DNA from 3 places in the Xanthomonas sp. CFBP 8443 genome. Region 2 is predicted to be linked to each of the others. Evidence: predicted binding sites of a transcription regulator. Region 2 holds the regulator's gene; each other region holds the start of a gene.
The links. The regulator HrcA, encoded in region 2, represses chaperone genes, less so after heat shock. The targets are predictions, from matches to a motif close to TTNGCACTCNNNNNNNNNGAGTGCNAA.
Positions count from the first base shown of each region.

Region 1 (9,685 bases), 2.3 Mb from region 2:
TTCACCCGCCGGGTCATCGGCGGATAGCAGATGCCCTCGCTCTGGCAGCCCTGGAAGGTGGCGACCAGGGTCGCCTCGGCCGCATCGGCGCGCTGGCGCTGCAGCGGCACGGTGACCTCGGCCTGGTCGAAATACACCACCACGTTGCCGAAATGCTCGTCCTTGTGCGAGCGGCCCTGCGGCCACTGCGGCATGCCGGTGCGGATGCCGGCGGCGCCTTCCAGCGCCAGCGCGGTGCGGTCGCGATACAGGTAGTAGCCCGGCGCCGGGGTGAAGCGCAGCAGCAGGGTGTTGCCGTCGCCGACGATGGCCTCGAAACCGAACGCCTGGTCCGACGGCAGCGGCAGCCCCTGCACGGCGTTGGCGCCAGCGCCGAACAGCGGCTTGGCGGCAGGGCCGGCGTTGCCCGGACCGCTGCCGGGCAGCGGCGAGGACGCGGCCGCGGCCGCGCCGGTCTCTTCCGCCGGCAGCGCCACGCTGAGCAGGCGCTTCTGCGGCGGATAGCAGACCCCGGCATCGGCGCAGCCCTGGTAGCGCACTTCCACCTGCAGCGTGTCCACGCCGCTGGCGGCGGCGCCGGTCTGCACCGCGCTCAGCTGGCCGCGGTAGGTTTCCACCTCGCCGAAGTAGGGGTCGGTCTTCTTGTGCCCGGCGGGAAGTTGCAGGGTCGGGTTGGCCTTGAAGCCGCTCTCCACCCGCACCGCGATCCGGTGCCGGTACAGGTAGTAGCCGTCGGCGATCTTCCAGTGCAGCGCGATGCGGCCGCGCTCCGGCGCCTGCGCGGTAAGCACGAAGGCCTGGTCGACCGGCAGCAGGTCCTTTTCGTTGATCGCCAGGGCGGGGAAGGCGGCCATGGCCAGCAGGCACAGGGCGGCGAGACGGTGCAGCAAGGTCATCGGCTTACGGTTCCTCACGGGTTTCGGCATGCACCCACTGCAGGTAGGCGGGCAGGCCGCCGGCGACCTCGAGCTCGATCAGTTCGGGGACGTCGTAGGGATGCAGTTCGCTCAGCCGCCGCTGCAACGCGGGGACGCGGTCGGCAGCGGTCTTGATCAGCAGCAGCACTTCCTCGGCCTGCTCCACGGCGTCCTGCCAGCGATAGGTCGACTGCACGCCGGGCAAGCGGCTCACGCACGCGGCCAACCGTTCCTCGACCAAGACCTGCGCGATGCGCGCGGCGCTGGCCGGATCGGGGCAGGTGCTGAACAGCAAACGGAGCGGGGGCGAAGACATGCGGCCGACAGTATAGGGACGCCGGCAGGGCTTTGCCGGCGCGTATGGGCAGTGGGTCCGCGGACGGCGGCGGCCGGTTGCGATGGCGTGCGCGGCAGTCGGCGATGGCCGCGCGGCCCTTGGCCGGCATGGCCCGTGGCCGCGGCGCCGCGCCTGCGCCGGTACCGCCGCAAGGGGCGGGGCGGACGCGTGCGGATGCCGCCGGCGGGCGGCGGTTCTAACCAGACAAGCAGATTTCATGACGCAGGCAGCGGTGCCGGCGTGTCCTCGTGTCACGCGATTGCCGCAGGCACGGCACGCAGCGTCGCGACACCTCGTGCAGCCGTGGAGCCCGGTCGTGTGTGTGCCGGTCGTCCCAGGGCCTGCGGAATGCGGCGATGGCGGCGATGCGCGCGCCGCGCGCAGGAGCGACCGGGGCGATGCCCAGGCCGCGCCGCCAACCCCGGCGCGCCGCGATCGGCGCGCCGGGGGTTACGTCAGTTGAGCAGCTGGCAGCTCGCCGGCTTGGCCGAGGTGAACAGCCCGGAGGTCGCCCACTCCGGATGGTCGATGAACGGATTGCGGTTGCCCTGGAAGCTGTAGATCACTTCGTTGCGGGCGCGCTCGGCATCGTCCGGCGGATCCAGCTGGCTCCACGCGATCAGCGTCGACAGCAGGCCCATGTAGGCCGGCGAGGCCGAGGTCTGCACGATCTTGCTGCGGTCGTCGGTCAGCTCCAGGTCCGGCTCGGACTGCCCGGTGCCGGCGTCGGTGCCGCCTTCGTAGCGGATCGCCATGTACATCACCGCGCGCGCCATGTCGCCCTTGCGGTGGTTCCACACCTCGAAGCTGCCGCCGTTGCCGTCCGGGGTGCGCACCCAGTTGGAATTGCCCGGGTAGCTGCCGCTGCCGCCGCCGAAACCGGCATTGGCCTCGGTGATGCGCTCGCCGCAGTTGCTGTCGCAGTTCGCGTAGGGCTTGTTGCCGCGGTCGGCGTTCCAGGTGGCGTCGGTCAGGTACAGCATGTGCGTGTCGGTGTACGGCGCGTAGGGCAGGCCCTTGTCGCCGCTGGCCGAGCCGAAGCCGAGCGAATTCGGCCAGCTGTGCTCGCGGTTGTAGCGCAGGCCGCTGCCGCTGCCGGCACGGTCGCTGACCTTGGCGTAGCTGCGGTTGCGGTAGGCGTCGAGGATGCGCCCGCTGTTGTTCGGGTCCTCGTCGGCGATCTCCAGGATGGTCCAGGTGCTGGTGCCGGAGCTGCTGCTGTACGGGTAGACGGTGTGGCCCTTGATCGTCTCGTGCAGCGAGCAACGCAACTGGCTGGCATTGGCGGTGTTGACCCGCGAGTAGTAGCCGGTGCTGCCGCCGCCACCGCTGGCGACGCTGAAGGCGATGCTGCCGTCCTGCGCCGGATGCGCGCCGCCGGCGTCGCTGACGCGTGCGGCGAGGATGCTCAGGCTGCAGCTTTCGCCGGCGGCCAGCGCGGTGTTGGTGGAGATCGCGAACTGGCTGCCGCTGTTCGGGTAGCTCAGCGCCACCGTGCCGGACTGGCTGCAGCTCAGCGCGAACGCGCCGCTGGCCAGGCTCACCGTCTCGCTGAAGGTCACCGCCAGGTCGCCGGCGGCGGGGAAGTTGCTGGCGCCCTGGGTGGGCGTGGTCGAGACCACCGACGGCGCGGTGTTGCTGCTGCCGCCGCTGAAGGTCTGGCCGCTGTTGCAGGCGCCGAAGCTGCTGGCCGAGCTGCCGGCCCAGGTGAAATTGGCGGCCGCGCTGCCGTTGCTGCCGCGCAGCTGCAGCGAGGTGCCGGCCGCGGTGCTGTTGCTCTCGCTGACCGGCAGGTTCTGGCTGGTCAGGCCGGCGGCCGGGCCGCCGCCGCCGGTGATCGCGCCCTCGTAGCTGAGGAACTGCACCACCTGGCCGCTGCCGTCGACCAGCGCCAGGCCGTCGTTGGCGCCGTTCTGCACGCCGTTGCTGGCATAGCCGACGGTGGCGATGCGCACCTGCCCGCCGCAGCTGACCAGGTTGCCGGCCGGCACCGCGGTATTGGCGTACGCCACCGCGGCGCCCGGATTGCTGCCGTTGTACAGGTAGACCTTGTAGCCGCTCAGGCTCTCGCCGGCGGTGGCGACGATCTCCACGCCCTCGCCGGTGTCGCCGGCGGCGGTGGCATCGTCGTAGTGCAATTCGTTGATGAATACGGCGGCCTGGGCGGGGCCGGCCAGGGCCAGCAGACAGGCGAGGGGTAGCGCAACGGCGGATGGCTTCATCGACAACTCCTTTTGGATGGTCCCCCCTGGGTCTGCGAGACTAGCCTGCCTCTGTGACAGCGTGCGGAATCCGGGTACCAGTTCCGCAGCCCGGGCGGGCAGCAGGGCGAAATTTTTTGCGGCCGGCCCTTGAAAGGGCGCCGGCCAGCACCACATCAAGCGCATCCCGGCACACCGGGTTTTTTCGCGAGCGTTGCTGGCAGTCGTCACATGCGAGTGCTAACATCGCCAGCCTTTCCTAGACCAATCAATCACTTAAGAGGGTCTCTCTCAATGAGCATCAAGCCGCTTCACGACCGCGTCGTAGTCAAGCCGATCGAAGCCGACGAAATTTCCGCCGGTGGCATCGTGATCCCGGACTCGGCCAAGGAAAAGTCCACCAAGGGCGAGATCGTGGCCATCGGCAGCGGCAAGCCGCTGGACAACGGCAGCGTCCGCGCTCCGGCGGTCAAGGTCGGTGACAAGGTTATCTACGGCCAGTACGCCGGCTCCAGCTACAAGTCCGAAGGCGTCGAGTACAAGGTGCTGCGCGAAGACGACATCCTGGCGATCGTCGGCTAAAACGCCGCCGATCGCGGGATTCGGGAGTGGGGATTCGGGATTCGCGCTGCGCTCGCCGCGGCGCGGTCCCGGGTTTCCCCCGAATCCCGCTCTTGGCCAATCCCTAATCCCCAATCACGAATTCCGGAGTTACACACATGGCTGCCAAAGATATCCGTTTCGGTGAAGACGCTCGTTCGCGCATGGTGCGCGGCGTCAACATTCTCGCCAATGCCGTCAAGGCCACCCTGGGTCCGAAGGGCCGCAACGTCGTGCTCGAAAAAAGCTTCGGCGCCCCGACCATCACCAAGGACGGCGTCTCCGTCGCCAAGGAAATCGAGCTTGCCGACAAGTTCGAGAACATGGGCGCGCAGATGGTGAAGGAAGTCGCCTCCAAGACCTCCGACAACGCCGGCGACGGCACCACCACCGCCACCGTGCTGGCGCAGGCGCTGATCCGCGAAGGTTCCAAGGCGGTCGCCGCCGGCATGAACCCGATGGACCTCAAGCGCGGCATCGACAAGGCCGTCGTGGCCGCCGTGGCCGAGCTGAAGAAGATCAGCAAGCCCACCGCCGACGACAAGGCGATCGCCCAGGTCGGCACCATCTCGGCCAACTCCGACGAGTCGATCGGCAACATCATCGCCGACGCGATGAAGAAGGTCGGCAAGGAAGGCGTCATCACCGTTGAAGAAGGCTCGGGCCTGGACAACGAGCTGGACGTGGTCGAGGGCATGCAGTTCGACCGCGGCTACCTGTCGCCGTACTTCATCAACAACCAGCAGAGCCAGTCGGCCGACCTGGACGACCCGTTCATCCTGCTGCACGACAAGAAGATCTCCAACGTCCGTGACCTGCTGCCGGTGCTGGAAGGCGTGGCCAAGTCGGGCAAGCCGCTGCTGATCGTCGCCGAGGAAGTCGAAGGCGAAGCGCTGGCGACCCTGGTGGTCAACACCATCCGCGGCATCGTCAAGGTCGTGGCGGTCAAGGCGCCGGGCTTCGGCGACCGTCGCAAGGCGATGCTGGAAGACATGGCCGTGCTGACCGGCGGCACCGTGATCTCCGAGGAAGTGGGCCTGGCGCTGGAGAAGGCGACCATCAAGGACCTGGGCCGCGCCAAGAAGGTGCAGGTCTCCAAGGAGAACACCACCATCATCGACGGCGCCGGCGAAACCACCGGCATCGAGTCGCGCATCAAGCAGATCAAGGCGCAGATCGAAGAGACCTCTTCGGACTACGACCGCGAGAAGCTGCAGGAGCGCGTGGCCAAGCTGGCCGGCGGCGTGGCGGTGATCAAGGTCGGTGCCTCGACCGAGATCGAGATGAAGGAAAAGAAGGCGCGCGTCGAAGACGCCCTGCACGCGACCCGTGCGGCCGTGGAAGAAGGCGTGGTCCCGGGCGGCGGTGTGGCCCTGGTGCGCGCGCTGACCGCGATCGGCGAGCTGAAGGGCGCCAACGAAGATCAGACCCACGGTATCCAGATCGCGCTGCGCGCGATGGAAGCGCCGCTGCGCGAGATCGTCACCAACGCCGGCGAAGAGCCGTCGGTGATCCTGAACCGCGTCAAGGAAGGCACCGGTAACTTCGGTTACAACGCCGCCAACGGCGAGTTCGGCGACATGGTCGAGTTCGGCATCCTGGACCCGACCAAGGTGACCCGTTCGGCGCTGCAGAACGCCGCGTCGATCGCCGGCCTGATGATCACCACCGAAGCGATGGTGGCCGATGCGCCGAAGAAGGAAGAGCCGGCCGCCGGTGGCGGCATGGGCGGCGGCATGGGTGGCATGGGCGGCATGGATTTCTGATCCGCGCCGGCGCAAGCCGACCTGCAGTACGCAGTCGAAAGGAGCCCCGCAGCGATGCGGGGCTCTTTTTTTGTGCGCGGTGGGATGTGTTCGACTTGAGCCGGGACTCGGGACAGGGGACTCGGGACTCGGAAGAGCCGAGAGCCGGCCTGCGCGCGAGAACCTGCCCTGCGAGTCCCGAGTCCCGAGTCCCGAGTCCCGAGTCCCGCAGCCACAGTTGCATCAGCAACTGTGGCACCCGCAAAAATCCTGTGCTATCAATGCATCCCATGAACGCCAACCGCAGCTTTTATTTTTGGTACTACGGTTTTCCGATGCCGCTGGCGGAGGAAGGAATGCGTTCACCCTGAAGGAAACTTCAGCCGCATCCCCGAAAGCCGCCAGCGAACCTGGCGGCTTTTTTCATGCCGCCGGACCTGGCTCCCCACCCAGACCCCCGACGAGAGATTCCCATGGCTCCCCACACCGACGATCTGCGCATCCGCAAGATCGAACCGCTGACCCCGCCCGCCCAGTTGCAGTCGCTGCTGCCCTGCGACGAAGAAGCCTCGCAGACCGTCGCGGCTTCGCGCGCGGCGCTGCATGAAATCCTGCACGGCCGCGACGACCGCCTGGCGGTGGTGATCGGTCCGTGCTCGATCCACGACCCGGTGGCGGCGATGGAGTACGCGCAGCGCCTCCGTCCGCTGCGCGACGCCTACGGCGATGCGCTGGAGATCGTGATGCGGGTGTACTTCGAGAAGCCGCGCACCACGGTCGGCTGGAAGGGCCTGATCAACGACCCCAACCTCGACGGCAGCTTCGACATCAACAAGGGCCTGCGCCTGGCGCGCGGCCTGCTGCGCGACATCAATCGCCTCGGCCTGCCGGCCGGCGTGGAATTCCTCGACATCATCTCGCCGCAGTACATCGCCGACCTGGTGGCCTGGGGCGCGATTGGCGCGCGTACCACCGAAAGCCAGGTGCACCGGGAAATGGCGTCGGGGCTGTCGTGCCCGGTCGGGTTCAAGAACGGCACCAGCGGCGACGTCAAGATCGCGGTCGATGCGGTCGGCGCGGCCTCGCATCCGCATCATTTCCTGGCGGTGACCAAGGACGGGCAGACCGCGGTCGCCGCGACCACCGGCAATCCCGATTGCCACGTGATCCTGCGCGGCGGCAAGCTGCCCAACTACGATGCGGCCAGCGTCGACGCCGCCGGCCAGGTGCTGGAGAAGGCCGGGCTGCCGGCGCGGCTGATGGTCGATGCGAGCCACGCCAACAGCGGCAAGAACCCGGACAACCAGCCGAAGGTGGTCGAGGACATCGCCACGCAGCTGGAGGCCGGACAGACCCGCATCGTCGGAGTGATGGTGGAAAGCCACCTGGTCGGCGGGCGCCAGGAACTGGTCGACGGCCAGCCGCTGGTCTATGGGCAGAGCATCACCGACGGCTGCATCGATTGGGACAGCTCGGTGCAGGTGCTGGAGCGGCTGGCGCAGGCGGTGCGCGCACGGCGCCAGGCGCGGTTGTCGCAGGCGGCCTGAGCAAAGCGGCAACACCACACGGAACGCGTGCCGCTCTCACGCGTGCCGCTCTTCTGTAGGAGCGGCTTCAGCCGCGACGAGCGAAGGAGTGATCTCTCCACCTACGATGACAACAGGGGTGGAAGCTCTTCCACAGCGCGCGTAGCAGGGGCGCAGTCCTTATAGGCGGCTTCAGCGCGACATGCCGGCGTCGCCAGCAAAGGCTGGGGGCGCGTCCGATGCGGCGCCAGACATGGGCCGTCGAAGCGCTGTTGATCCGGTGACGGATCACAGGCAACGTCCGAGATGTCCGTTGCGTACCGCAAAAAAGACCCGGCCGTGCCGTCGAATCCAAAGGGAGAGAGCCTCGTCATCGACGGCATCCGGCCGGTGGTGAATTTATGCGCCCGCGCCGTGGCTGCGGTTTGCCGGCGTGTGCCAGCGACTGGCAAGGTGTTCGGGTTGCGTTAAAGCCGGTTTCGTAGCGGTTCAGCGCGGCGAGGCGATCGCGATGATCGGCATCGATGGGATGGGTTGGATCGGCAGAGACATGCCCAGAGGTCGAGCGCATAGGGCAATGCAATGCTGCGGACGGTGGCGCGAAGCGCGCGCTGGCCGATAATGCGCGCATGGCCGACTCCACGCCCTGGTTCCTGTATCTGCTCGAATGCCGCAACGGCAGCTACTACGCGGGCATCACCATCGACCTCGAGGCGCGCTTCCAGGCGCATCTGCGCGGCACCGGCGCCAAGTACACCCGCGCCAACCCGCCGCTGCGGCTGCTGGCCAGCCGCGCCTACCCGGATCGCGCCGCCGCCTCGCGCGCCGAATGGGCGCTCAAGCAACTGCCGCGCGCACGCAAACTAGCGTTCCTGCACGAGCCTGAGTTGGTTCTTTCGTCCATCGATTCATAGCGGAGGTTGTCGAGGTTCGGCCCCGGCAACTCCCGAAGTCGGCGGGTCCCTTCCTTCGTTCGTCGCGGCTGAAGCCGCTCCTACAGGGACTTGCGGCAAGCTTGCTGGGTGCACTGTAGGAGGGGCTTCAGCCCCGACAGTATCCTAGGCCGGCAGCCGTGCCGCTTCGCTCGTCGCGGCCGAAGTTGCAAGAAGCGAGGAAGCCGCGACGGCGACGTGCGCACCGCTCTCGATCAACCCGCGGCGTGCATGCTGCCGGTATCCAGCCAGCGCTGATGCCAGGACAGCGCCTCGGGCAGCAGGTGCGGGGTGTGCTTGCCGTAGCTGTCGTGCAGCGCGCGGTCGAAATAGTCCTGCAGCTGCGCGCGGTAGCTCGGGTCCACGCAGTGGTCGATCAGCTGGCGTGCGCGATGCCGCGGCGGCAGGCCGCGCAGGTCGGCCAGGCCGTGTTCGGTGACGACGATGGAGACGTCGTGCTCGGTGTGGTCGACATGGCTGACCATCGGCACGATCGCCGAGATGCTGCCCTGCTTTGCGGTGCTGGGGCTGAGGAAGATCGACAGGAAACTGTTGCGGGCGAAGTCGCCGGAGCCGCCGATGCCGTTCATGATGCGGCTGCCCATCACGTGGGTGGAGTTGACGTTGCCGTACAGGTCGGCCTCGATCATGCCGTTCATCGCGATGCAGCCCAGCCGCCGCACCAGCTCCGGATGGTTGGAGATCTCCTGCGTGCGCAGGATGATGCGCTCGCGGTAGAAATCGATGTTGCGCTTGAACTCCTCGTTCGCCTCCGGGCTCAGCGCGAAGCCGGTGCACGACGCGACCTTCAGTACGCCGCTGCGCAGCAGGTCGAGCATGCCGTCCTGGATCACCTCGGTGAAGGCGCTCAGGTCGCGGAAGCCGCTGCTGGCCAGCCCGGCCAGCACCGCATTGGGGATGTTGCCCACGCCCGACTGCAGCGGCAGCAGGTTGGCCGGCAGCCGGCCCTTGCCGACTTCGTGCTTGAGGAAGTCGATCAGGTGCGCGGCGATGCGCTCGCTGGTGGCGTCGGCCGCGGCGAACGGGCTGTTGCGGTCCGGGCCGTGGGTGCGCACCACCGCCACGATCTTGTCCGGATCGCAGCGCAGCGACGGTTCGCCGATGCGATCGTCGGCGTGCAGCAGCGGGATCGGCTTGCGCTGCGGCGGCAGCGCGGTGCCGTAGTACACGTCGTGCATGCCGTCGATGCCGGCCGGCTGCCAGTCGTTGACCTCCACGATCACTTTCTTGGCCAGGTCTAGCCAGGTCTTGTTGTTGCCGATCGAGGTCGACGGAATCAGGCTGCCGTCCTCGCGGATGCCGGCCACTTCGACCACCGCGGTGTCGATCTCGCCGTAGAAGCCGAACCACACGTGCTGGGCGACGTGGCTGAGGTGGATGTCGATGTAGTCCAGGGTGCCGGCGTT
Region 1 is NZ_CP102592.1:685,510-695,194, forward strand. Features, by position in the region: gene NUG20_RS02860 (protein-disulfide reductase DsbD family protein) at 1-896, opposite strand, end outside; gene cutA (divalent-cation tolerance protein CutA) at 901-1,233, opposite strand; gene NUG20_RS02870 (endonuclease) at 1,710-3,476, opposite strand; gene NUG20_RS02875 (co-chaperone GroES) at 3,750-4,037, shown strand; gene groL (chaperonin GroEL) at 4,175-5,821, shown strand; gene NUG20_RS02885 (3-deoxy-7-phosphoheptulonate synthase) at 6,274-7,347, shown strand; gene NUG20_RS02890 (GIY-YIG nuclease family protein) at 7,956-8,240, shown strand; gene NUG20_RS02895 (succinyl-CoA:acetate CoA-transferase ScpC) at 8,474-9,685, opposite strand, start outside.
Region 1: a site for HrcA is predicted at 3,673-3,699, ahead of NUG20_RS02875 (co-chaperone GroES). Genes of this name have one in related genera too.

Region 2 (9,685 bases):
AGGATGCGCGCGATGATCGCCGTATCCAGCTCGAACGAGGCCGAGCGGTACGGCAGCAGCGCGTCCAACGCACCCAGCGTCGGCGCATGCTCGCGCAACACGCCGGCCTGGGCCAGGTGGCTGGCATGCACCATCGCCTGCACCAACGCCATCACCCGGTCGTGGTGGTCGGGCGTGGTACGCACGCACTCGGCCTCCAGCGCCGCGCACAGCTGCTGCAGCCACGGCTGCCAGTGCGCCAGCCGCGCTTCGCACACCACCAGCACGCGTCCCTTGAGCGTGGGCGACTTCGGCGGCGCGGTCATCGGGTGCAGCCCGGCCACCTCCGCCTGCGAGGCCAGCATCGCCGCCACCGGCTCGCGCTTGACCGAGGTCACGTCCAGCCACAGCTGCGCGCGTTCGCGCCCGGCGGCGCGGCGCACGTAGTCGCCGATCAGTGCCGGCGTATGCCGAATCGGCGCGGAGAAGATCAGGACCTGCGCACGCTGCAGCAGCGCGTCCGGATCCAGCGACTGCGGATCGGCCGGGTCGTGGCCGACCACCTCCAGCTGCATGCGCTCGCGGAAGAACCGGTCCAGCCAGCGGCCATAGGCGCCGGCGCTGCCGACGATGCCGACCACCGGACGCTGGCTCACGCCAGGCGCTCGGCGGCGAAGCGCAGCGGCGTGGCCAGCGCCGCGGGCGCGGCGGCAAGCACGTCCAGTTCCTCGTAGTCCGCGGCCAGGGTCGCTTCCAGCGCCGCGTGCACGCCGGCGATGGCGCGGCCGATTGCCAGTTCGAAGGCGTCGCCGCGCAGCAGGAACGCGACCAGCAGCGACATCAGTACGTCGCCGGTGCCGGCCACGTCCACCGGCAACAGCGGCGAGCGCCAGCGGTAGATCGCCTCGCGGCTCACCGCCAGCGTCACCAGCTGCCCGGCATCGCCGCTCACGCTGTGCGCCAGCACCCACTGCGGCCCGCGCGCCAGCAACGCCTGCGCCGCGGCGATGGCATCGTCCTGGGCCAAGGCAGGCATGCCGGTGAGGCGTCCGAGTTCGAACGCATTCGGCGTGACCAGCCACGCCTGCGGCAGCAGGCGCTCGGCGAACACGGTCTCCAGCCCTGGCTCGACGTAGGGTCCGGTATGCGTATCGCCGATCACCGGATCCAGGCAGTAGCGCAGCGTCGGACACTGCGGCAGCGTGCTGTCGAGCCAGTCGGCGAATGCGGTGCCGTTGCCGACGCTGCCGAAATAGCCGGACACCAGCATGCGCGCGCGCTGCGGCAGGCCGCGCTCGCTGGCGCCGAGCAGCAGATCGGCGAACCAGTCCGACGGCAGCACCTTGCCGCGCAAGGTGTCGTAGAACGGCGCATTGCTCAACAGCGTGGTCGGGATCTCCGCCACGCGCAGGCCCAACGCGCGCATCGGCGGCATCGCCGCGCTGTTGCCGGCGTGGCCGTAGACCAATTGCGACTGTACGGAAATGACATCGACCGGCACCGGCCCGTCAGGGCGCTGGCGACGGCCGTGGATCAGGTGGCTTTCGGCGGATGCGGTCATCGCCGTAGTTTAAGGGCTGGGATTGGGGATTCGGGGTTCGCCACGGCAGACTCCCGGGCATGCCACACGGCCCCAGCAACCGACACATGCCGTCTGCATGCCTCGCCGAGCAATGAAGCGCCGGTGTTGCGAATTCCAACTCCTTCCACTGGAAGCGGCACCCGCAGACGCCGAATGCGCCGCGCAAGCGCCTTTCTGTCCGACACGAGAACTCCCGGACCCAGGATCTGCCGTTACGAATGCCAATTCCACCCACAACTAAAAAGGCACGTACCCGGCGCCAATCGCGCCCCACACGTGCCTCTTCCCGCCCAGCACGAGACCTACCGGCACCAGGAGTCCGCCGTTACGAATCCCCAATCCCCAATCCCCAATCCCCGCAACTAAAAAAGCACGTGCCCGGCGCCAAAATCGCGCCTCACACGTGCCTGGTCCTGCCAACACGGGGTCCACCGGGCACTAGGAATCCGCCGTTGCGAATCCCCAATCCCGAATCCCCAATCCCGGCCTCACGACGTCATCCGATCCCAGAACCCCTTCACCCCGTCGATGAAGGTCGCCGACTTGGGCGAATGCTTGCGCGCGTCCTCGCCGGTGAAGGTGGATTCGAACTGCTCCAGCAGCTTGCGCTGGTCGGGGGTGAGGTTGACCGGGGTTTCCACCACCACGCGGCAGTACAGGTCGCCTTCGCTGCGGCTGCGCACCGAGCGTACGCCCTTGCCGCGCAGCCGGAACAGCTTGCCGGTCTGGGTCTCGGCGGGAATGCGGATCTCCGCCTCGCCGCCCAGCGTGGCCACGCGCACGGTGTCGCCGAGCGCGGCCTGGGAGATGCGGATCGGCACTTCGCAATGCAGGTCGTCGCCGTCGCGCTGGAAGATCGCGTGCTCGCGCACCCGCACTTCCACGTACAGGTCGCCAGGCGGGGTGCCGGCAGGACCGGCCTCGCCCTCGCCGGACAGGCGGATGCGGTCGCCGTTGTCCACGCCCGGCGGGATCTTCACCGACAGCACCTTGGTCTCCTCGACGCGACCGGCGCCGTGGCAGGTGCCGCACGGGTTCTGCACGATCTGGCCACGCCCGGCGCAATGCGGGCAGCTCTGCTGCATCGCGAAGATGCCGCGCTGGATGCGGACCTGGCCGCGCCCTTGGCAGGTCGTGCAGGTCTCGACCTTGCCGTCTTCCGAACCGCTGCCGTGGCAGTGCTCGCATTCGCCAAGGGTCGGGATCTCGATGCGCCGCTCGATCCCGGCCACCGCTTCTTCCAGGTCTAGCTCCAGCACGTAGCCGATGTCGGCGCCGCGCCGCGACGCGCGGCCACCGCCGCCGGCACCGCCGAAGATGTTGCCGAAGATGTCGCCGAAGATGTCGCCCATGTCCGGGCCGCCAGGGCCGCCGCCGCCGCCCATCCCGCCCATGCCGTGCTCGAACGCGGCATGGCCGTGCGCGTCGTACATGCGCCGCTTGTTGCCGTCGGACAGGACCTCGTAGGCCTCCTTGCACTCCTTGAACGCGGCCTCGGCGGCATGGTCGCCCGGATTGCGGTCGGGATGGTGCTTCATCGCGCAACGGCGATAGGCCTTCTTCAGTTCCTCGTCGCTGGCGGTACGGGCCACGCCCAGCACTTCGTAATAGTCGCGTTTGCTCATAGGGCGGAGATTGGGGATTCGAAATTCGGGATTCGTGTAAAGCAAAAGCGGAGAGCGCTAACTCGTCCGCTTTTGCGAGCGCTACGGACAGGGTATCGGGAACGGGAAGCCGAGAGGCGAAGGCCTTTCGAATCCCTACTCCCGAATCCCGAATCCCGGCTTACTTCTTGTCGTCCTTGACCTCGGTGAACTCGGCGTCGACCACGTCGTCGCCGGCGGCCTGCGCACCGCCCGGGGCGGCGCCCGGCTGCTGTTCGCCGGCGGCCGCGGCCGCGTACAGCGACTGACCGGCCTCTTCCAGCGCCTTGGTCTTGGCCTCGATCTGGCCCTTGTCGTCGCCCTTCATCGCCGTTTCCAGGTCCGCCAGGGCCGACTCGACCTTGCCGATCACATCGCCGCCGACCTTGCTGCCGTGTTCGGTGATCGCGCTGCGGGTGGCGTGGATCAGGCCGTCGGCCTGGTTGCGCGCCTGCACCAGCTCATGGAACTTCTTGTCTTCCTCGCGGTTGGCTTCCGCGTCGGCGACCATCCGCTGGATCTCGTCGTCCGACAGGCCCGAGCCGGCCTTGATCTCGACCTTCTGTTCCTTGTTGGTCTTCTTGTCCTTGGCCGACACGTGCAGGATGCCGTTGGCGTCGATGTCGAAGGACACCTCCACCTGCGGCAGGCCGCGCGGCGCCGGCTCGATCCCGGACAGGTCGAACTTGGCCAGCGACTTGTTGTAGCGGGCCTGCTCGCGCTCGCCCTGCAGCACGTGTACGGTGACCGCGGACTGGTTGTCCTCGGCGGTGGAGAAGGTCTGCGAGGCCTTGGTCGGGATCGTGGTGTTCTTCTCGATGATCTTGGTGAACACGCCGCCCAGGGTCTCGATGCCCAGGCTCAGCGGAGTCACGTCGAGCAGCAGCACGTCCTTGACGTCGCCGGCCAGCACGCCGCCCTGGATCGCGGCGCCCAGCGCCACGGCCTCGTCGGGGTTGACGTCCTTGCGCGGCTCCTTGCCGAAGAACTCGGACACCGCCTGCTGCACCTTCGGCATGCGGGTCTGGCCGCCGACCAGGATCACCTCGGTCACGTCGCTGGCGCGCAGGCCGGCGTCGTTGAGCGCGGTGCGGCACGGCTCGATGGTGCGCTTGACCAGGTCCTCGACCAGCGCCTCGAGCTTGGCCCGGGTCAGCTTGATGTTCAGGTGCTTCGGGCCCGACGCGTCGGCGGTGACGTACGGCAGGTTGACTTCGGTCTGCTGCGAGGTCGACAGCTCGATCTTGGCGCGCTCGGCCGCGTCCTTCAGGCGCTGCAGCGCCAGCGGATCCTTGCGCAGGTCGATGCCCTGGTCCTTGTTGAACTCGTCGACGAGGTAGTCGATGACGCGCTTGTCGAAGTCTTCGCCGCCCAGGAAGGTGTCGCCGTTGGTGGCCAGCACTTCGAACTGCTTCTCGCCGTCGACGTTGGCGATCTCGATGATCGACACGTCGAAGGTGCCGCCGCCCAGGTCGTACACCGCGATCTTGCGGTCGCCGCCCTGGCCCTTGTCCAGGCCGTAGGCCAGCGCCGCGGCGGTCGGCTCGTTGATGATGCGCTTGACGTCCAGGCCGGCGATGCGGCCGGCGTCCTTGGTCGCCTGGCGCTGGCTGTCGTTGAAGTACGCCGGCACGGTGATGACCGCCTCGGTGACCACCTCGCCCAGGAACGCCTCGGCGGTCTTCTTCATCTTCTCCAGCACCTGCGCTGAGATTTCCTGCGAGGCCAGCTTGCGGCCGTCGGCGGTGGCCACCCAGGCGTCGCCGTTGTCATGCTGGACGATGCCGTACGGCACCAGGCCGATGTCCTTCTGCACTTCGGCGTCGGTGAACTTGCGGCCGATCAGGCGCTTCACCGCGTAGAAGGTGTTCTTCGGATTGGTGACCGCCTGGCGCTTGGCCGAGGCGCCCACCAGCACTTCGCCGTCCTTGGTGTAGGCGACGATCGAGGGCGTGGTGCGATCGCCTTCGGAATTTTCGATGACGCGGGCCTTGCCGCCGTCCATGATCGCCACGCACGAGTTGGTCGTGCCCAGGTCGATGCCGATGATCTTGCCCATTGGATGACTCCTGAAAATTTCTGGTGTCCGGCCGCTGCCGGGGTCTGGTTCGGATATAGGGATGGCCGCCGTTCATTCAAGCCATCACCGCAAATTAGCGTTCCGCCGCAGCCGCGCCCGATTCAGGCGCGGGCGGCCGGCGCCGCGCCTCAGTCGTGCTTGGCGACCACGACCAGCGCAGGCCGCAGCAGGCGATCGTTGAGCAGGTAGCCCTTCTGGAACACCTGGATCACGTGGCCGGGGGCGACGCCGTCGGCCTCGGCCTGGCTGATCGCCTGGTGGTGTTCCGGATTGAACGGCTGCCCGGTCGGATCGAGCAGGGTCAGGCCGTTGTCGGCGGCGACCTTGAGCAGTTGCTTGTAGGTCAGCTCCAGGCCGTCGCGCAGCGGGCTGGGCTCGCTGCCGGCGGCGGTCAGGCCGGCGTCCAGGCTGTCGAACACCGGCAGCAGGTCGCCGAGCAGGCGCTCGTTGGCGAACTTGCGCGCCTGCTCGACGTCGCGGGCGATGCGCTTGCGCTGGTTTTCCAGATCCGCGCGCTCGCGCAGCGTGTCGGTCTTGACCAACGCCAGCTCGCTGCGCAGCGTCTCGATCTCCGCCTGCAGCGGGTCGGTCGCCGGCTGCTGCGCTTCGGACAGGTGTTCAGAATCGAATTCGGGGTGCTCTTGGTTCATTTCCGGTTCCCTGGCGGGAGATGCACCCGCCCTACCGGACCACCTATGTGGGTGGTGTGGGGCGGATTCAAGATGCTGTGTTGCGTTTTTCGGGACCGGGGACCGGGGACCAGGGACCCGGGCGATACGGTTCCGGAGCTTGGCTGACTGACGAAACGTGGCGGATGCGACTCGGGGCGGCGCGGCAGTCAGCGTTCGCTTGGCGGGGTCGGGTCCAGGGTGGCGCCCAGCACTTCGGCGGCGGTCTGGACCAGCGGGATCACCCGGTCGTAGTCCATGCGCTTGGGGCCGATCACCCCCAGCACGCCCAGCACCTGGCCGCCGGCCATGTACGGCGCGGTGACCAGCGACACGCTCTCCAGCGGCACCACGCCGGTCTCTTCGCCGATGAAGATGCGCACGCCGGGCGCCTGGATGGTGCGCTCCAGCAGCTGCAGGATCTCGCGCTTGCTGGCGAAGATCTCGAACAGCTCGCGCAGCCGCTCCAGGTCCGACAGGTCCTGCACGCCCATCAGCTTGGTCTGCCCGGCCAGCACCATGTCGTCGCCGGCCGGGGCCAGCGCCTGCTCGGCCAGTTCCACGCTGTGCGCCAGCAGCAGCTCCATCTCGTCGCGCGCGTGGCGCAGGTCGCGCACCAGGCTGGCGCGGATGTCGGCCAGCCCGCGCCCGGCAAAATGCGCGTTCAGGTAATTGGCCACGCGCTCCAGCTCGGCCGGTTCGTAGGTCTTGCGCGGCTCGATGACCCGGTTCTGCACCTCGTTGTCGGCGAACACCAGGATCGCCAGCACCCGGCGCGCGTCCAGCGGCACGAAGTCGATGTGCCGGAACGCGAACTGCTCGCGCTTGGGCGCGCTGACCACGCCGACGAAATGGGTCATCGCCGACAGCAGCTCCGAGGCGCTGCCGAGCAACGCCTGGGTGCCCGCCGCGCTGCTCATCTCCGCGCGCAGCCGCGCCACCTCGCCCTCGCCGGGCGGGCGCATCTGCACCAGGCTGTCGACGAACACCCGGTAGCCGGTGGCGGTGGGAATGCGCCCGGCCGAGGTATGCGGCGAGCTGAGCAGGCCGGCGTCCTCCAGGTCGGCAAGGATGTTGCGAATCGTCGCCGGGCTCACGTCCAGCCCGGCGTGGCGGGCCAGGGTCTGCGAGCCGACCGGTTCGCCGTCGCGGATATAGCGCGAGATCAACGTGCGCAGCAGCTGCCGGGCACGCGGGTCGAGCGAGGAATGGACCGGGGAGGCGCGCATGGAATCAATCCGTGAGACTGGACACTAGATAATGGCTGCATGCCGGCTTGGCAAGTCATTGGCCCACCTACCCGCGCATGCTAGCGTTGCGCGGCCCTGGATTTGCGACCCCCATGCTCAGACATCTCTCGATCAAGGATTTCGCCGTCGTACGCGGTACCGAACTGGAATTCGGCCCTGGCATGACCGTGGTCTCCGGCGAAACCGGCGCCGGCAAGTCGCTGATGGTGGACGCGCTCGGCTTCCTGTCCGGGCTGCGCGCCGACAGCGGCGTGGTCCGCCACGGCGCCGACCGCGCCGAGCTGTCGGCCGAGTTCGCCGTGCCCGAGGCCGCTCCAGCGCGCGCCTGGCTGCGCGAGAACGAGCTCGACGACGACGCGCAATGCCAGCTGCGCCGGGTGATCCGCGCCGACGGCGGCTCGCGCGCCTGGATCAACGGCCGCCCGGTGACGCTGTCGCAGCTGGCCGAACTGGCCGGGCACCTGGTCGAGATCCACGGCCAGCACGAACACCAGGCGCTGCTGTCGCGCGGCAGCCAGCTCGGCCTGCTCGACGCCTACGCCCGCAACGAGGCCGAACGCGCCGCGGTGCGCACCGCCGCCACGCGCTGGCAGGCGCTGCTGGCCGAACGCGACGCGCTGATGGCGCAGGGCGACGTGTCCGACCGCATCGGCTTCCTCGAACACCAGTTGGCCGAGCTGCAGCGCGAGGACCTGGAGCCGGCGGCGATCGCCGCGCTGGACGCCAACCATCGCCGCCAGGCCCATGCCGCCGCGCTGATCGGCGCCTGCGAGGGCGCGGCGCAGCGGCTCAACGGCGACGAGGCGCCGGCGGTGCTGGAACTGCTGCAGCAGACCCGCCACGACCTCGGCAAGGTCGGCGAGTACGACCCGCGCCTGGGCGAGGTCCAGGCGCTGATCGACAGCGCCACGATCCAGCTGGAAGAAGCCCTGGCGCTGGTCGACCGCGTCCGCGACGACCTCGATGCCGACCCCGCGCAGTTCGAGGACATGGAACGCAAGCTGGGCCGGCTGCACGACCTGGCGCGCAAGCACCGGGTCACCCCGGACACGCTGGGCCAACACCGCGACGCGCTGCTGGCCGAGGTCGAGGGCCTGCGTGGCGCCGGCGAGCGGCTGGACGTGCTCGACGCGGAGATCGCCCGTGCCGCGCAGGCCTGGCGCGACGCCGCGGCGGCGCTCACCGGCACCCGCGCGCGCGGCGCGCAGGCGCTGTCGCGCGACACCACCGCGCTGATCGGCGAACTGGGCATGGGCGGCGGGCGCTTCGAGATCCAGCTGGAACCGCACGAGGCCGAGCGCCCCGACCCGGCCGGCGCCGAGCGCGTCGAGTTCCTGGTCGCGGCCAACGCCGGGCAGCCGCCGCGCGCGCTGCGCAAGGTCGCCTCCGGCGGCGAACTGTCGCGCATCTCGCTGGCGATCGAAGTCGCCGCGCTGGGCCTGGACGCGGTGCCGACCATGGTGTTCGACGAAGTGGACTCGGGCATCGGCGGCGCGGTCGCCGACATCGTCGGCAAGAAGCTGCGCGCGCTCGGCGAACAGCGCCAGGTGCTGTGCGTGACCCACCTGCCGCAGGTCGCGGCGCAGGGCCACGCCCACTACCGGGTCAGCAAGGCGCCGGTCGAGGGCATGACCCAGAGCTCGGTCGAGCTGCTGGCGCCGCGCCAGCGCGAGGAAGAGCTGGCGCGGATGCTGGGCGGGGTCGAGGTCAGCAAGGAAGCCCGCGCCGCGGCCAAGCGCCTGCTGCAGAGCGCTGCTGGCTGAGATCCTGTCAGCGGCGGTGCAGCGTGCGGGGCTTTTTCCAGCGGGTATTGCCGGTGCTGGCCGGCGCCCTTTCAAGGACCGGCCGCAAAATTCGCCCTGCCGGCCGCCCGGGCTCCGGAACTGGTACCCCGGATCGCCGCAGCAGAATGGACGCTGGTGGAGATGGCTTCGGGCATTGGCGCGACGAGCGCAGGAAGCCCGCAGCGTTCGGATCGGCCGGGTCGGGGCTGAAGCCCCTCCCACAGTGCACCCAGTCGGTCCCGCGAAGCCCTGCAGGAGCCGTTTCAACCGTGACCTGCGACGAACGAAGTCAGCACCCGACCGGTACACGCGCGTGGGGCTTAAGTCCCCACAGTGCATCAGCGAGTCGGCCCAAGCCCCTGAAGGAGCGGTTCCGGGTGGCCTCGGGCCATTAACGGCGATGAACGGAGCCATCCAGCTCACCGGCTGCGTAAGCAGTCGGGACGGATGACTCTATTGTTGCCGCAGGCCATGGAAGCCCTCCCACAGGTCACAGGCAACGCGCCGCAAGTCCCTGTGGGAGCGACTTCAGTCGCGACGCGCGGAGCAATGGATTCGACGGCTTCAGGCAGCACCCGGTGTCAGACAGCACCCCGTCGATGGTTCAGGGCACCGATCCCCTGCCTACAGCAAAAAACATACGAAGCAGGCAACACACAAAAAGTGACTACGCTCCCAGCGCCGCATCCATCCTGCCGA
Region 2 is NZ_CP102592.1:2,981,201-2,990,885, forward strand. Features, by position in the region: gene NUG20_RS12365 (prephenate dehydrogenase) at 1-635, opposite strand, end outside; gene pdxY (pyridoxal kinase) at 632-1,540, opposite strand; gene dnaJ (molecular chaperone DnaJ) at 2,050-3,186, opposite strand; gene dnaK (molecular chaperone DnaK) at 3,347-5,263, opposite strand; gene grpE (nucleotide exchange factor GrpE) at 5,413-5,934, opposite strand; gene hrcA (heat-inducible transcriptional repressor HrcA) at 6,123-7,181, opposite strand; gene recN (DNA repair protein RecN) at 7,295-8,965, shown strand.

Region 3 (9,685 bases), 1.6 Mb from region 2:
CAGGCCGCGACGTGGCCGGCCAGGCCCAGACCGGCACCGGCAAGACCCTGGCGTTCCTGGTGACAGTGATGAACCGCCTGCTCAGCCGCCCGGCGCTGGCCGACCGCAAGCCCGAGGATCCGCGCGCGCTGATCCTGGCCCCGACCCGCGAACTGGCGATCCAGATCCACAAGGATGCGGTGAAGTTCGGCGCCGACCTGGGCCTGCGCTTCGCGCTCGTCTACGGCGGCGTGGACTACGACAAGCAGCGCGAACTGCTGCAGCAGGGCGTGGACGTGATCATCGCCACCCCCGGCCGGCTGATCGACTACGTCAAGCAGCATAAAGTGGTGTCGCTGCACGCCTGCGAGATCTGCGTGCTCGACGAAGCCGACCGCATGTTCGACCTGGGCTTCATCAAGGACATCCGCTTCCTGCTGCGGCGCATGCCCGAGCGCGGCACCCGGCAGACCCTGCTGTTCTCGGCCACGCTCAGCCACCGCGTGCTGGAACTGGCCTACGAGCACATGAACGAGCCGGAAAAGCTCGTGGTCGAGACCGAGAGCATCACCGCCGCGCGCGTGCGCCAGCGCATCTACTTCCCCTCCGACGAGGAGAAGCTGACCCTGCTGCTGGGCCTGCTGTCGCGCAGCGAGGGCGCGCGCACCATGGTGTTCGTCAACACCAAGGCCTTCGTCGAGCGCGTGGCGCGTTCGCTGGAGCGCAACGGCTACCGGGTCGGCGTGCTGTCCGGCGACGTGCCGCAGAAGAAGCGCGAGACCCTGCTCAACCGCTTCCAGAAGGGCCAGCTGGAGATCCTGGTCGCCACCGACGTGGCCGCGCGCGGCCTGCACATCGATGGCGTCAAGTACGTCTACAACTACGACCTGCCGTTCGACGCGGAAGACTACGTGCACCGCATCGGCCGCACCGCGCGGCTGGGCGAGGAAGGCGACGCGATCAGCTTCGCCTGCGAGCGCTACGCGATGAGCCTGCCGGACATCGAGGCCTACATCGAGCAGAAGATCCCGGTCGAGCCGGTCACCGCCGAACTGCTGGTGGCGCTGCCGCGGACCCCGCGCGCAGTGGTCGAAGGCGAAGCGGTCGAGGTCGACCCGGATGCCGACGAGAGCATCGGCGACATCTTCCGCGAGGCGCGTGCGCAGCGCGAGGCCGACGAGCAGCGGCGCGGCGGCGGCAGCAGCCGCGGCAAGCCCGGCGCCGGCCGTAGCGGTCCGGGCGGTGCTGGCCGCAGCGGCGAAACGCGCAGCGCCGACGGCAAGCCGCGGCGCCCGCGCACCCCGCGTCCGGCCGAGGGCGATGCCGCAGCCGCGGCGGTCACGGCGGCGCCCGTCGCTGCCGAGGCCGAAGCCGTCGCGGTCCCGGTCGCCGCACCCGCGCCGAAGCCGGTGCGCGCGGCCGCCGAGGGCGCGGCCGCCGTCGATGGCGAGCGTCCGCCGCGCAAGCGCCGGCGCCGCCGTGGCGGCCGTCCGCTGGAAGGCGCCGAAGGCGCGGCAGCGTCCGTGCCGACCGACGCGCCGGCCAAGCCGGTGCAGGTCAGGGCTGCGCGCCAGGGCGAGCGTGCCGCCGCGCCGGCCGCGGCGGCGAACGATTCGTTCCTGACCCGCCTCGGCCGCAAGCTGCGTTCGCTGGTCTCCAGCTCCTGATGAACCGGCGCTCCACCGTTCGCGGCGTGCGCACGGTGGACGAAAACCCGGGCCGCTCCGGCATAATCGCCGGATGAGCGTCCTGCGGTTCGACAATGTCAGCAAACAGTACGCCGGTGGCCACGAGGCGCTGGTGGACGTCAGCTTCCAGGTGGAGGAGGGCGAGATGCTGTTCGTCACCGGCCATTCCGGTGCGGGCAAGAGTACCTTGCTCAAGTTGATCCACCTCAGCGAGCGTCCGTCGCGCGGCGCGGTGCTGTTCGGCGAGCGCAACCTGTTGAAGGTGCGCGGGCGGCGCGTGCCGCTGCATCGGCGCGAGGTCGGCGCCGTGTACCAGGACCACCGCCTGCTGATGGACCGCAGCATCGCCGAGAACGTGGCGCTGCCGCTGATCCTGCGCGGCACCCGCCGCGCCGAGATCGGCAAGCGGGTGCGCTCGGTGCTGGAGCGGATGGGCCTGGGCCATCGCGAGAAGGCGCTGCCGTCGCAGCTGTCGGCCGGCGAGCAGCAGCGCGTTGGCATCGCCCGGGCGATGGTCGGCGAACCGCGCCTGCTGGTCGCCGACGAGCCGACCGGCAATCTCGACCCGACCCTGGCCGCGGAGATCATGCAGCTGTTCGCCGAACTGCCGGCGCGCGGCACCAGCGTGCTGGTGGTCAGCCACGACCTGGCGCTGCTCAAGCAGATGCGCAAGCGCGTACTGATCCTGGACCACGGCCGCCTGGTCGACGACATCTCCCCGCAGGACCTGGCCGAATGAGCGCACGCAATGCCGCCGGCGCCGCCGCGCCCTCGCGCCTGGGCGTGTGGTGGGACCACCACCTGCACAGCATCGTCTACAGCCTCGGCCGCGCCATGCGCAAGCCGTGGGCGACGCTGCTGACGATGGCGGTGATGGCCCTGGCCCTGGCGTTGCCGCTGGGGCTGTCGATCGCGCTGGACAACCTCAAGCATTTCGCCGGCAGCGTGCAGCAGTCGCGCGACATCAACGTGTTCCTGAAGACCGGCGTCGACGCCGCTGCGGCGGACACGCTGGCGGCGAGCCTGCGCGGCCGGGCCGACGTCGCCGCGGTAGCGCTGCGCACCCCCGAGCAGGGCATGGCCGAGCTGCGCGACAGCGCCGGGCTCGGCGAGGCGCTGGACGCGCTCGACGACAATCCGCTGCCGACGCTGCTGATCGTCACCCCGGCCGCGGCCGACGACGCGCCGCTGGCGGCGTCGCTGAGCGCGCTGCCGCAGGCCGACCTGGTGCAGCACGACGCGCTGTGGCGTAAGCGCCTGGACGGCTGGCTGCGTTTCGGCGAGCGCCTGGTGCAGGTGCTGTCGGTGCTGCTCGGCGCCGGCGCGGCGCTGGTGGTCGGCAACACAGTGCGCCTGGACATCCAGTCGCGGCGCGAGGAGATCGGCGTGCTGCAGTTGCTCGGCGCCAGCGACGGCTTCATCCGCCGCCCGTTCCTGTACCTGGGCGCGTGGTACGGCTTCGGCGCCGGGGTGATGGCGCTGGGCCTGATCGCCGCCTCCGGGCTGGCGCTGGGGCCGCCGCTGGCGGAACTGGCCGACAGCTACGGCAGCCATTTCGTCTTGCACGGCCTGGATGCCCTGCACTCGGCGTTCGTGCTGCTCGGCACCCTGCTGCTGGGCTGGCTCGGCGCCTGGCTGGTGACCGGGCACTTCCTGCGCCAGACGCGTCCCACCGACACCTGAGGCGCGCATGTCCCGGCACGATCTCAAGCACCTGATCAGCGACGCCCCGCGGGTGATGGTCGTGGACGGCTCCAAGCTGGTGCGCAAGCTGATCGCCGACGTGCTGCACCGCGAACTGCCGGACGTGGAAGTGGTCGGCTGCGCCAGCATCGCCGAAGCGCGCGCCGCGCTGGAGGCCGGCCCGGTGAACCTGGTTACCACCTCGCTGGCGCTGCCCGACGGCGATGGCCTGGCGTTGGCGCGCAGCGTGCGCGAGGCCGCCGGCCAGGCCTACGTGCCGGTGATCGTGGTTTCCGGCGATGCCCAGCAGCACCTGGTCGAGCGCCGCTTCACCGAATACGTCACCGACTACTTCGACAAGGCGTTGGGCCACGAGGCGCTGGCGACCTTCATCCGCGGCTACGTGCAGCCGCAGCCGGTGGCCGGCGCCACCATCCTCTACGTCGAGGACAGCCGCGTGGTGGCCGAGGCGACCAAGCGCATGCTCGAGCGCCAGGAGCTGCACGTGGTGCACGTGCTGACCGCCGAGGACGCGTTCGCGCTGCTGACCGCCGAATCGCTGGGCCGTACCACCCGCCGCATCGACCTGGTGCTGACCGACGTCACCCTGAAGGGCGAACTCAACGGCCGCGACGTGGTGCAGCGCATCCGCATCGACTTCGCCTACGGCAAGCGGCGCATGCCGGTGCTGGTGATGACCGGCGACAGCAACCCGCACAACCAGTCCGAGCTGCTGCGCGCCGGCGCCAACGATCTGGTGCAAAAGCCGATCGAGGAGCGCCTGCTGGTCACCAAGGTGCTGTTCCAGCTGCGCCTGGCCAAGCTCAGCGACAACGCCGTGACGTTCTGATCGATCGACTGCCGGACCCTGCATGAGTAGCGAAGACGACACCCGGATCCAGTTGGAACCTTCATGGAAGGCGCAGGTCGGCGACTGGCTGCTGCGCCCGGAGATGCGCGAGCTGGCCGTGTTCCTGCGCCAGCGCAAGGCGGCCGGCGCGCGCGTGTTCCCGCCCGGGCGTCAGATCTTCGCCGCGTTCGAGGCGACCCCGTTCGACCGGGTCGAGGTGGTGATCCTCGGCCAGGATCCGTACCACGGCTACGGTCAGGCGCACGGGCTGTGCTTCTCGGTGCTGCCCGGGGTGCCGGTACCGCCGTCGCTGCTGAACATCTACAAGGAGATCGAGGACGACCTGGGCATCCGCCGTCCCGACCACGGCTGCCTGCTGCCGTGGGCGCAGCGCGGCGTGCTGCTGCTCAACGCGGTGCTGACGGTGGAGGAGGGCCGCGCCGGCGCGCACCAGGGCAAGGGCTGGGAGGGCTTCACCGACCACGTCGTGGAGACCCTGAACCGCGAGCGCGAAGGCCTGGTGTTCCTGCTGTGGGGCAGCTACGCCCAGGCCAAGGGCAAGGTCATCGACACCCGCCGCCACCGCGTGCTGAAGGCGCCGCATCCCTCACCGCTGTCGGCGCACCGCGGCTTCCTGGGCTGCAAGCATTTCTCCGCGGCCAACGAGTACCTGCGCCGCCGCGGCGCCCAGCCGATCGACTGGAGCCTGCCACCGCGCGCGGCGCTGGACGCGGCGCTGGCCGGCGCCTGAACCGCGGTTCGCCGGAGGCGCGCGACACCCGCCGGATGTACGGAAATTTCGCAGGACAGGTGCTAGGTTTGCCCCTCGTAACCGGTTACGGCTGCCTCCCCACAGCGTTCCAGTGGTCTCTGTCACAGTCTCATTCCTGATCGAGTGTTCCACCAGCGGAACGCAGGAACTTTTTACTGTACCCAGCAGTCCAATTACTTGACTGCTAAGATGAGCCCCTATGAACCAGACCATGCCTGCCACCGCGCTGGTGGCCAACAACCTCCCGATCCCCAGTCCGCTCGGTTCGCTGGATGCCTATATCGGCGCCGTGCACCAGATCCCGGTGCTGACGTCCGAAGAGGAACGCGCGCTGGCGGTGCGCTACCGTGACCAGGAAGACCTGGATGCGGCGCGCGAACTGGTCCATTCGCATCTGCGCTTCGTGGTCCACGTGGCCCGCGGCTACAACGGCTACGGCCTGCCGCTGGGCGACCTGATCCAGGAAGGCAACATCGGCCTGATGAAGGCGGTCAAGCGCTTCGACCCGGAAATGGGCGTGCGCCTGGTCAGCTTCGCGGTGCACTGGATCCGTGCCGAGATGCACGAGTACATCCTGAAGAACTGGCGCATCGTCAAGGTCGCCACGACCAAGGCGCAGCGCAAGCTGTTCTTCAACCTGCGCAAGTCCAAGACCCGCCTGGGCTGGATGAACGCGGCGGAAGTGACCGCGGTCGCCAAGGACCTCAACGTGTCCGAGCGCGAGGTGCTGGAGATGGAGTCGCGCCTGTCCGGTCGCGACATCGGTTTCGATGCGCCGTCCGACGACGACGACGACCACGCGCCGCCGTCGCCGGCCGCCTACCTGATGGCCGCCGAGGAAGATCCCTCGCAGGCCTACGAGCGCGCCGACAGCGAACACAACCAGCTGCAGCTGCTGCGCGAGGGCCTGGCCGAACTGGATGCGCGTTCGCGCGACATCATCAAGCGTCGCTGGCTGGATGCCGACAGCAAGATCACGCTGCAGGAGCTGGCCGACGAGTACGGCGTGTCGGCCGAGCGCATCCGCCAGATCGAGGCCAATGCGCTGAAGAAGATGAAGGCGTTGTTCGTGGCGTGATCGTCGGTATGGCGCGCATGGGCGGATGATCGATCCGCCAAGCAAAAAGGCCCGGTTTTCCGGGCCTTTTTCGTTGCGCCGCTACGTGGCGCAGACCGGACTGAAGACCCGCCGTGCGAACGCGCGCGCTGCCGGTTACGGCTCCGGCGGCGGCCGCGCCACCGGCAGGTGCCAGCCGTAGCGGATCGCCATGAAGCGCAGGCCGAAGCAGAGCGTGGCGCCGACCGCCAGTCCCCACGGCTGCGGCAGCTGCAGGACATGCGCCGCGGCGACCACGCCGCCGCCGAGCAGCGCCGCCACCGCGTACAGCTCGGCCTGCAGCACCACCGGCGTACGCGCCACCAGCAGGTCGCGGACGATGCCGCCGCCGATGCTGCTGAGCATGCCGAGCAGGGTCGCGCTGAGCGGACCCAGGCCGAACGCCAGCGCCTTGCTGGTGCCGTACACCGCGAACAGCGCCAGGCCAAGCGCGTCGAAGATCTGCACAGGATTGCGCAGGCGTTCGACCGTGTTGTGGCTGTAGAAGGTCAGCAGCCCGGCCAGGCAGGCGACGCCGAGATAGCGCGCATCGCCGAGCGCGGCCGGCGGGGTGGCGCCGATCAGCACGTCGCGGGCGATGCCGCCGGAGGCCGCGGCCGCGCACGACAGCACCAGCACGCCGAACAGGTCCAGGCGGTGGCGCACGCCGACGGTGGCGCCGCTGATCGCGAACACGAAGGTGCCGAGCAGGTCGAGCAGGAACAGGAAGGTCGCCAAGACGGCACTGCGCAGCGGAAAGGGGCGGCTAGGATCGCAGCCGCGCCGCGGGGTGTCACGCAGCCGGCGGCGGCTTGGGCGCAGTCGGCGCCGGCTCGGAATCGCGCGCGTCGTCGCCGAGGATGATCCGCGCCGCGCGCTGGTAGCTCCAGTACGCCCAGGCCCAGTTGAGCAGCACCACCAGGCGGTTGCGGAAGCCGATCAGGAAGAACACGTGCGCGGCCAGCCAGAACCACCAGGCCAGCAGGCCCGACAGCTGCAGGCGGCCGAGATGCACGATCGCGGCCATGCGTCCGATGGTCGCCAGGTTGCCGTAGTCGGCGTAGCGGAACGGCGCATCGCCGGGCAAGCCGCGCAGCCGCTTCGACAGGTTCTCGGCCACGTGCCGGCCCATCTGCTTGGCCGCAGGCGCTACCCCGGGTACCGGCTTGCCGTCGGCCTGCTGCAAGGCGGCCAGGTCGCCGGCGACGAACACCTCCGGATGCCCGGGAACGCTCAGGTCCGGCTGTACCTGCACGCGGCCGCTGCGGTCCAGCGGCACCTCCAGCGTCCGCGCCAGCGGCGAGGCGGCCACGCCGGCGGCCCAGACCACGGTGCGCGCGGGCACGAAGGTGCTGCCCAGCCGGTAGCCGCTGGCGTCGATGTCGGCGACCGGCACGCCGGTCAGCACCTCCACGCCGAGCTTTTCCAGCTGCTTTTGCGCCTTGGCCGACAGCCGCTCCGGGAACGAGGCGAGCACGCGCGGGCCGGCCTCGATCAGCCGCACCCTGGCCTCGGCCGGATCGATGCGGCGGAACTCGTGCTTCAGCGTATGCCGCGCGATCTCGGCCAGGGTGCCGGCCAGTTCCACCCCGGTCGGGCCGCCGCCGACGATGGCGAAGCTGAGCCAGGCCGCGCGCGCGGCGGGGTCGGTTTCGGCTTCGGCGCGCTCGAACGCCAGCAGCAGGTGGCGGCGCAGATGCAGCGCATCGTCCAGGGTCTTCAGCCCGGGCGCGTGCGCGGCCCACTCGTCGTGGCCGAAATAGGCATGGGTGGCGCCGGTGGCGACTAGCAGGTAGTCGTAGTCCAGCGCTTCGCCGCCGGCCAGCTGCACCTGCCGGGCCTGCTTGTCCAGGCGCACTACTTCGCCTAGTCGCACTTCCACGTTGTACTGGCTGCGCAGGATCTGCCGCAGCGGCGCGGCGATGTCCGGCGAGGACAGCCCGGCGGTGGCGACCTGGTACAGCAGCGGCTGGAACAGGTGGTGGTTGCGGCGGTCGATCAGGGTGATGCGCAGCGGCGCCTTGGCCAGTGCGCGGGTGGCCCACAACCCGGCGAAACCACCGCCGACCACGATCAGGTGCGGCACGGGCGCGCTAGCCATGCGGGATTCCAGGCGGACGGGAAGGCGAAACGCATGCTGCCGGCGAGGCGACAGCGACGGCGGCATGCGCGGCGCGCGCCGGGCGAGCGGCACGTTCGCGGCGGCCGACGCTGCATGCAGGAACTGGGGGTTGGAACCGCATGCCCCTATAGTAGCGCGATGGCAGGCGCAGGCAGGGATGCGGGGGGCGCATGGTAGTGCGAGCGACAGCAACAGCGACGGATCGACCTCTCGCATCGCCCGGCGCGGTGCCGTCGCGCTTGGATGCGCTGCTGTTCGCGGCGAAGACCCGGGTGCTGCAACTGCGCCGCGCGCTGCGCGACCTGCGCGGCGGACCGCGCCGGCATCGCCGCGACACGGGGTTGCCGATCGCCGCGGCGGCGGTCTCCGAATCGGTCACCGTGCTATGGCCGGACACCGAGGAGACGTCGCCGCTGCTGGTCGCCGGCAAGATCCACAACCTGCGCGTGGCCGCACGCCTGCTGCACGGGGTCGAGGTGCCGGCCGGGGCGACCTTCGGTTTCTGGCGACAACTGGGCCGGGCCACGCGCCGGCGCGGCTTCGCCGCCGGCCGCGAACTGCGCGAAGGCTGCCTGGTGCCGTCGATCGGCGGTGGCCTGTGCCAGCTGTCCAATGCGATCTACGACGCGGCGTTGCGCCAGGGCCTGGAGATCGTCGAGCGGCATCGGCACACGCAGGTGATCGCCGGTTCGCTGGCCGAGCGCGATCGCGATGCGGTGGTGTTCTGGAACTACGTCGACCTGCGCCTGCGCGCGGCCTCGGCGTGGCGCCTGGAAGTGTGGCTGGATGGCGGGGACCTGCACGTGCGCATCCTCGGCGGTGCGCCGGCGGCCGCTGCGCTGCCGTTGTCGCCGCTGCGGCGCACGCCGGCAGCGACCGCGGCGAATGACTGCACCCGCTGCGGCCGCGAGGCATGCCATCGGCACGTGCCGGCCGCCGCCGCCGCCGGCGTGCGCCGCACCTGGCTGATCGACGAGGACTGGCCGGAATTCACCGCGGACCGCCGGCGCCGCATGCAGCCCGGCGATCGGGTGCTGGCGCTGCGCCGGAGCAGCCTCGCCGCCGTGCAGGCGGCCCTGCTGCAACGCTGGTGGCTGCGCCGCGGGCTGCCGTTGCCGCAGGTGCGGCAGCGCGCGCAACGCATCCGCCTGCGCGCGCTGCAGCGCAGGCTCGGCGCGCAGGATGTCGAGCTGGTGGTGCCGCAGAGCCTGTTGCCGGGCCTGTGGCTGGCCGGCGAACTGCAGGGCCGGCGCTGGGACGTGTGCATGACCGCGTTGCCGATGCATCTGTTGCAGGCGCGGCTGGACGTGGCGGCGCAACGCCATCCCGACAGCGCCACGCTGCGCGATTTCCGTGCCGATCCGCTGCTGGTCGAGGCCGAGCGCGCGGCGCTGGCGCAGGCGCGGCACTGGATCACCCCGCATCGCGAATTGCTGGCCTTGGCCGGCAGTCGCGGCATCGCGTTGGAATGGCGACAGCCGCCGTCCGATCCTGC
Region 3 is NZ_CP102592.1:4,590,416-4,600,100, reverse strand. Features, by position in the region: gene rhlB (ATP-dependent RNA helicase RhlB) at 1-1,646, shown strand, start outside; gene ftsE (cell division ATP-binding protein FtsE) at 1,720-2,406, shown strand; gene ftsX (permease-like cell division protein FtsX) at 2,403-3,350, shown strand; gene NUG20_RS19110 (response regulator) at 3,358-4,200, shown strand; gene ung (uracil-DNA glycosylase) at 4,223-4,951, shown strand; gene rpoH (RNA polymerase sigma factor RpoH) at 5,172-6,050, shown strand; gene NUG20_RS19095 (trimeric intracellular cation channel family protein) at 6,186-6,806, opposite strand; gene NUG20_RS19090 (NAD(P)/FAD-dependent oxidoreductase) at 6,862-8,169, opposite strand; gene NUG20_RS19085 (VanW family protein) at 8,418-9,685, shown strand, end outside.
Region 3: a site for HrcA is predicted at 5,134-5,160, ahead of rpoH (RNA polymerase sigma factor RpoH). Genes of this name have one in related genera too.